2 regions of the Cyclobacterium xiamenense genome follow, and region 2 is predicted to be linked to the other one. Evidence: riboswitches for the same ligand, from Rfam matches in the RefSeq annotation. Region 2 holds a riboswitch; the other holds the start of a gene.
The links. Region 2 has a riboswitch for thiamine pyrophosphate ahead of BMW71_RS15545 (class I SAM-dependent methyltransferase). Riboswitches for the same ligand answer to the same signal wherever they lie in the genome.
Positions count from the first base shown of each region.

Region 1 (4,014 bases), on a different contig from region 2:
GTTTATGGTGTTTGCCGGAGAAGGACTGCAGCGGCTGGCAGATTTTCAATCCAACCTGTACAAGGAGCGAAGCGAAAAGACCGGGAAATTTATCGAAGCTACCTATGCAAAATTTAAGGAAAACCCGCTGAAAGCCTCCCATATCATCGCCATCGGGATGAAGCGGGACCTTCGCGCCAATCTTCCCGAAATGGAGGAAATCGCGGCCGTTTCCATGGCGGTGCAAAACATGTACCTGACGGCGAGTGCCCACGGTCTGGCGGCCTATTGGGGCACCGGTGGACCCACCTTCTGGCCGGAAGCGAAGCCCTTTTTTGGCTTGGAAGAGGCTGACATGCTCATGGGCTTTTTCTACGTTGCCAAACCTGCCTCCGATCGTTGGCCGGAAGGCAAGCGGAAACCGATTTCTGAAAAAGTGACCTGGGTAAGGGAATAATGATGCGGAAAAAACACCGATCGGGAAATGCTGCCAGGCATCCGGCAATGGGAGGGATGGCGCTCCTTTTTCTATTGATTCTGGTTGCCTGCGGCGAAACTTACGTGCCCAAACCCATGGGATACAACCGAATCGATCTCCCCGAGCGGGAGTTTGAGGCATTGGAGATGGATCTTCCCTACACCTTTCAGCATTCCACACACTTACAGGTAGAGCCGGACTCCTTTAACATGGCCGAAAAAAACTGGATCAATCTCCACTATAGTTCCCTTGGCGCGCGGGTACACCTGACCTACAAACCGATAACTGGTGGGCGGCAAAACCTCAAGTCCTACCTAGACGACGCCCTGACGCTTACCTTCAAACACCAGATCAAGGCCTACGGAATCGACGAGAGCGTAGTCCGTACTCCAACCGGATATACGGGACTGGTGTCCGAACTGAGTGGTGAAGTGCCGACCCAATTTCAGTTTTTTGTGACCGACTCCACCGCGCATTTTTTGCGGGGCGCGCTGTATTTTGAGACAGCCGTGAAAAACGATTCCCTGGCACCGGTCATCGAATACATCAAAACGGACATGATGCATTTGATAAATTCAGTCGAGTTTAATTGATACTACCGAAAACTTGTCGTACCTTACAACACGGAATGATGAAAACAATCGGTAATCGGTCATTTTTCTGAACTACAAATCCACCCCCTCCCCAGTCACGCTTACTATTTACCCCTAAAAACATTATTGTATGGCTACGCCAAAATTTTCCAAACCAACCCTAAACTTTCATCTGGATGTGAAGCAACGGGTAAGCGATTACTTTCGGGACTCAAATATCACCCGTTCGGGTAGCAAACCGCTTTACCTTAAGGCTGGTATCATGGTGGTCTCCTTTATTCTGGTTTACGTTCACTTGGTTTTCTTTACTCCCCATTGGGCAATTGCTCTCATGGAGTGTCTGTTGTTGGGTGCGCTGACCGCATTTATCGGATTTAATGTCATGCACGACGGTGCACATGGCAGTTTCAGTGACCGGCCATGGGTCAACCGCCTGGCGGGCCTGTCGATTAATTTTCTGGGAGCCAATGTATTCATGTGGAAAACCAAACACAACGTGGTGCATCATTCCTTTACGAATGTAGAGGGAGTAGACGACGACTTGAATGCCCGCCCCTTTTTGCGGCTTTCTCCGAGCCAAAAGAAATTTAAAATTCACCAGTTTCAACACTACTATTTTATTTTTACCTACTCCTTGTTGTACTTGTATTGGGTATTTTTTACGGACTATAAAAAATACGTCACCAAAAAGGTGGGGATGGTGCCGATACAGAAGATGAAACTATCGGACCACATCAGTTTTTGGGGGTTCAAAGCCATCCATTTGGTGCTGTTTGTGGCCATTCCCGTATTCATGCTCGGCTGGACGCAGTGGCTGATCGGGTTTTTTGTGTACAGTTTGTTTGCGGGAGTTCTGCTCACCCTGGTATTCCAGTTGGCACATAGCCTGGAGGAGACCGCCTTTCCCCTTCCTTCGCCGGAGACCAATAGTATGGAGGACGAGTGGATGATCCACCAAATCCGGACCACGGCTAATTTTGCTACCGGGTATAAATTGCTGACCTGGTTTTTGGGAGGCCTGAATTACCAGGTCGAACACCATCTGTTTCCAAAAATTTCGCACGTGCACTATCCCGCCATCAGCAAGATACTCAGGCAAGTCTGCGCGGAATACAACATCCCGTACCTGGAACACCCAAAGTTGCGCTGGGCATTTCGCTCGCATGTTCGTCATTTAAAAGTATTGGGAAGGGCCTAAGCGAGGGCTTTTCAGATTTGGCATTGCCATTTCTACCAGTTACATTTGCATCAAGATCATTAGGGGTGCCCCAATATTCCGGGCTGAGATCATACCCATATTACCTGATCCGGGTAGTGCCGGCGAAGGGAAATGAGAAATAGCTAATCGTACGTAATGCTATTGGGTAAACAATGAAAAAAGGAATACCCCTTTATTCCTTTGATGTTTAACCGAACAAATTAATTGTTATGATTCGCATGTACCTGACCCTGGCAGCAATGCTTTGGTCCCAATGGGCTTTGTCCCAAAATCGTATCCAGGGAACAATCCAGGATGCAGAAACCGGAATTCCGCTACCTGGAGCCAGCATAATGCTGGAGGGGACGAACAAAGGCACGGTCTCCGACCGGGAAGGAAGCTTTGAAATGGCCGGACTGGCATCCGGAGAATGGAACCTGGTGGTTTCCTACGTGGGTTACGAAGCCGGGAGTTACCTGGTTCGGTTGCCTCAGGAAAGGCCCCTGGAAATTCGGCTCGAGCCCGCTACCCTAACCACCGAAGCCTTTATCGTTTCCGGTACGCGGGCCTCTGCCACCACGCCTACTACTTTTCAAATCATTGACAAATCGGATCTTTCCAAAAATAACCTCGGGCAGGATTTACCGTTGTTGCTAAATTATACCCCCTCGATGGTGACGCATTCCGATGCAGGCGCGGGAGTAGGCTACACCGGCTTGCGTATCCGGGGCACCGACCAAACACGGATCAACGTGACCGTAAACGGTATCCCATTGAATGACGCAGAGTCTCACGGTGTTTTTTGGGTGAATATGCCGGACTTTGCTTCTTCTGTCGAAAACATCCAAATTCAACGAGGCGTCGGTACCTCCACTAACGGAGCAGCAACATTCGGAGCCAGCCTCAATATACAAACCGATACCAAACGAGAAGAAGCCTATGCCGAGACAGATCATTCGGTGGGTTCATTTGCTACACGAAAGCATACCGTAAAAGCAGGCACCGGCCTGATTGACGATCGCTGGGCCGTAGATGCCCGCCTCTCCCGAATTACTTCTGACGGCTACGTGGACCGGGCGTTTTCGGACTTGAAGTCGTATTTTGTCTCCGGGGGCTATTACGGCGACAACCACGTGGTAAAGGTCAATATCTTTTCCGGTGCGGAACAGACCTACCAGGCCTGGAATGGCGTTCCGGAAAGCCTGCTTGCATCCGACCGAACCTTCAACAGCTATACCTACGAAAACGAAACCGACAATTACCAGCAGGATCACTACCAGTTTATCTATGCTGGGACCTGGGCGGCCAACCTGAAGGCCAACTTTTCCCTGCACTATACACAGGGCCAAGGCTACTACGAGCAATTCAGACCGGAGGATAACCTCTTGGCCAACTACGGCATTGAACCCATTGCCATCGGCAGCGAACTGATCAGCGAAACCGATATTATCCGTCGACGATGGCTGGACAATGACTTTTACGGAGCGGTTTTCTCCCTAAACTACGTCTCGCAAAACGGACGCCTGGATGCCATTCTCGGGGGTGGGGCCAACCGATACGACGGCGATCATTTTGGGGAAATCATTTGGATGGGAGTAAGTGGCGACACGGATATTCGAGACCGTTATTACGACAACGTAGCCATCAAGGATGATCGGAACGTGTACCTCAAGTCTACGTACGAGGTGAAAGAGCGGCTGTACCTGTTTGGTGATTTCCAATGGAGAAATGTCTACTACCGCTTCGATGGCATTAACAACGACCTC
Region 1 is NZ_FNZH01000002.1:486,877-490,890, forward strand. Features, by position in the region: gene BMW71_RS06830 (nitroreductase family protein) at 1-436, shown strand, start outside; gene gldD (gliding motility lipoprotein GldD) at 484-1,050, shown strand; gene BMW71_RS06840 (fatty acid desaturase family protein) at 1,181-2,248, shown strand; TPP riboswitch at 2,300-2,396, shown strand; gene BMW71_RS06845 (TonB-dependent receptor) at 2,479-4,014, shown strand, end outside.
Region 1: another riboswitch for thiamine pyrophosphate. It lies ahead of BMW71_RS06845 (TonB-dependent receptor); the one in region 2 lies ahead of BMW71_RS15545 (class I SAM-dependent methyltransferase).

Region 2 (4,014 bases):
ACACTGCTTCACAAACCGCAGGGAAAAGGGGGCCGCCAGGAGTTGATCGTAGCGTTGGGATTCCTCGCAAACCGCAATGATCCGGTCCACGGCTTCAAAAACCCGGTCAATGGGAAATCCAAATTCGATGGCGTATCCGTAGAATTTCAATTCCCCCAGTCCTTGGTCCAATACATTTCGGGCCAGGTCCTCGAACCCTCCGCCCGCATCGCCTTTGTGGTCTACCAGCCGTTTGATGGAATTATTCGTCATCCGGGGGATGGACAGGTGGTTTTTGTTAAACACCCAGGGCGAAAGCTTGCCCGAAATGGCAATCCCAGAGATAAAGGTAGAAATGTAATTCCGCTCCCTGCCTGCATGGTGCTTTTCGTGTACTTGCTCGCTGTAGTTGCGGGTCGTTACCAGGCATTTACGTTGTTGCTCCGCTTCTGTAGCGGCTTCCAAATCGCGGTAGGGATTGATCAGCACTTCAAAATGTCGGTGGGCATTGATGTAGGCATAGAGGTCTCCCTGTTGCATTTCGGCCTTTACCTCCTCCCAGTCCCGCATGATCCGCTCTTCCTGCAAGCGGTACTCCGGCTGCGCTTCCAGGATCAGGGAAAAAACAATACCCACAGACCCTATCCCTACCATAACGGCATTGAACTTTTCATCGTCCTGAATCAGGGTAATCCCGTGTTTTTGCACCATTTCATCCTTTTCAAAACAATCCGGATCCGTAATGCCATCGGTAGGTTCTACCCGATACACTTTGCCACCCTTGCCCACCAGCGTCATGGAACGCACAAAGGCAGGTACCGGACCAATGCTTATGCCAGACCCGTGCGTAGACGTAGCAATGGCCCCGGAGATCGACTGAATACTCGAGCCTCCCTGATTGATGAGGGCATAGCCGTGGTAGGTCAGTGCCTGAATCAAGTGCCGGATTTTGGTGCCTCCCCCGGTCTCAAAGAGATAATGCGTTTCGGTCCGCTTCTCGTTGCAATAGTTCACCTCCACCTCAAATCCATCCACGTAGGCCGCCTTGATGCAATCACGGGCCGGTCGCTGGGTCTGGTTCAAGTGCTGGGTGCAGACCAGGTAATCCTCGCATTGGGCCACTTCGGTTAGCGCGTGTCCCGATCCAACCGCCCGTATTTTCTTTCCGTTTGTTTCTGCTTCCTTTACCAAATCCACCACCTCGGCTAACCCCTGGTAATCGTAGCTGCTGCAGGATTCGGCCTCCGGCGAAAAATCTTCGTAGGCGCCGTTGCCCGGAACAAAAAACTGCAGGGGTTCCGAAAAATGGTTGCCGTACCAATTCCCCCACTTTTGGCGCAGGTTTTTGTCTTTGGAAAAAACATCCTCCTGCTTGAGTTCCTTGTCCAGCGATAGGAAGACCCGCTCGTGTTTGGCCATGTTTTTATTCAACCGATTTTCTATCAGTCTCCGAACAAGACGGGGCCCAACCAGAAAATTAATCGTGTTTACCCAACGGCTGCGTTTCTGCCGGGAGCAGTGATCGGTAAGGGTGTCGTCCAACAATTCGATGTGCCGGGGCACGTTCTCTCGATTAAACAGCACCTGAATCAACAGGCGAAATAGCACCCAGGAAACCAGGGTATTTCCTTTTTTCCAGGTTAGAAAGTTCGATACAGCACTCATTGGTTAAGGGGGTTTGTTTCAGTGTATTGCATACAGATCGGAAGTTCTAAATATAACAAAAAATCTTTGCCAATGCCTGAACCTTCTGGAAAAGGTTTACCAACCACAAGCAGCCGATTGGATGATCGGAAAAAATTGCCTATACTTGCACCAAATACATGCACGGGGTGCTTGACAAACGTCAGGCTGAGAACAGACCCGAAACCTGATTTGGATAATGCCAACGTAGGGATGCAAGCCAGCCAATTTCCAGTCTATTAGTTGTCGCTCCATTCCATTGGCCTTTTCAATCGAATGGAATTTTTATTTACAGGCAAATGAACGACATGGAAATCAACCCTTCAGGCACAACAGGCCTGCTACCGCAACACCAACAAAACTGGCAGAACCGACCGGAATGGTTCTTTAACCGGCAGCACACGGATACCTACGAACTTTGGTACGAAGGCCGGTACAAACGGGCAGAGGTCTGGCAGAAAAAAGTCATGGAGCAACTGGTCTCCGAAGACACCCGCATCCAAACCTTACTGGAATTTGGCTGTGGTACCACGCGTTTTACGCGCTGGTGGAAGGAGATCGGGATCGAAGCCTCTGGCGGGGATATTTCTCCGCTGATGTTATCCCAGGCCATTCACCTTTTTGACGGCGATCTGGTCATGGCGGATTCCCACCACATGCCCTTCAAGGACCATACCTTCGATGCCCTGGCGTTCATCACCACCTTTGAATACTACAAGGATCCGGTTCGGGTAATCCGAGAAGCCGCACGGGTAGCCCGATACGGGATCGCCATGGGCATGATGAACCGCAATTCACCCAAGGTGCTGCGAAGACGGGTGCAACAACTGTTTGGGAAAAATCCCTTTTATGTCACCGCCACCTTCTACACCCCGGATCAATTGATCCAAATCATTGAAGAGGCACTCAAGGGACGGAATTACACGATCGAATGGTCCTGCACCGGCCTGCCAAAATGGTTTCCTGTACAACAATGGCGGTTGCCCTTCGGAGATTTTTTTGGATTGTATGTCAAACTACTGGATAAAGGCTAAATGAGTAAACCCATTGGAAAAATAGACGAAGCATTTCTGGAGACCTTTATCGCCTCCCGCTGCGGAAAAGATCGGCCCGAAATACTGGTAAAGCCGGGGTTTGGACGGGATGTCTCCCTGATAGCCCTGCCGGGAAGACAGGTTATGGCCCTGACCAGCGATCCCCTATCCCTGATCCCCGGACTGGGATTGGAAGAATCTGCCTGGCTATCGGTACACCTGATGGCCAATGACATGGCAACCACCGGCTTTGCTCCCCAGTACGGGCAGTTTGTGCTGAACCTCCCGGCGAGTTTTTCCAGAGAAGATTTTAACCGGTACTGGGAATACATCCATTCCTTTTGCCGGAAAATCGGACTGGCCATCACCGGCGGCCACACGGGGTTTATCGAAGGGCAGCATTCCACCATCGCTGGGGGAGGTACCTTTATCAGCATTCTTCCGGAGGACCGGGCGCTCACCGCAACCAAAGCCCGGGCCGGCGATGTACTGCTGGTCAGCAAATCGGCGGCCATCTCCTCCGCAGCGATTCTGGCGATGAGCTTCCCGGAAACCACCCAAAACAAATTGGGAAAAGAAATCTACCAGCAAGCCTGCGCCTCCTTTTACGACACCTCTTCCCTGCAAGATGCCTTGCTGGCGGTGGGGGAAGAAGGCGATGCCTCCGTCACGGCCATGCACGACGTTACGGAAGGCGGCTTGTTGGGAGCCATTTACGAATTGACCAAAGCAGCCGGTTGCGGGGTACTGCTCCACAAAGAGCAACTCCCGGTCGGGCCGGTGCAGGCAGCTGTATGCGGGCTTTTTGAGCTGGATCCCTTGCAAAGCATTGGCGCCGGTTCCATGATCATTGCCTGCAAAGAATCGGGTGCAGCGGCGGTTCAGAGCCGGCTGGAAAGCGCTGGGATCCCCTGCACCCAGGTGGGCAAACTCACCTCGGCCGAGGACGGCACCTACCTGCAACAGGGGGACCGAAAGGAACCGCTGGTCTACCAGCAGACCGATCCGTACTGGGCCGCATACCTTAACGCGTACAACCTGGGAAAAAAATGAAACCACTCAACCTATCCGCTGAAAAAGAAATCTACCTGGTGGTAGACCCTGGTTCAAAACCCGAAGCCGACCTGTTTCAGGCCTTGGAACGGGTGTTCCGGTATCCCCTTGTCGCCTTGCAAATCTGGGACAATTTTTCCGATACGCGACAGAAGCAGCGCTTTATACAAAACCTGTGTTCGCTGGCCGCGCCCTACCCCTTCCCTGTATTGATCAATAATGCCTGGGAATGGGTGGCAACGACCGACCTGGACGGGGTGCATTT
Region 2 is NZ_FNZH01000004.1:477,653-481,666, reverse strand. Features, by position in the region: gene BMW71_RS15550 (FAD-binding protein) at 1-1,644, opposite strand, end outside; TPP riboswitch at 1,798-1,893, shown strand; gene BMW71_RS15545 (class I SAM-dependent methyltransferase) at 1,971-2,696, shown strand; gene BMW71_RS15540 (AIR synthase-related protein) at 2,697-3,749, shown strand; gene BMW71_RS15535 (thiamine phosphate synthase) at 3,746-4,014, shown strand, end outside.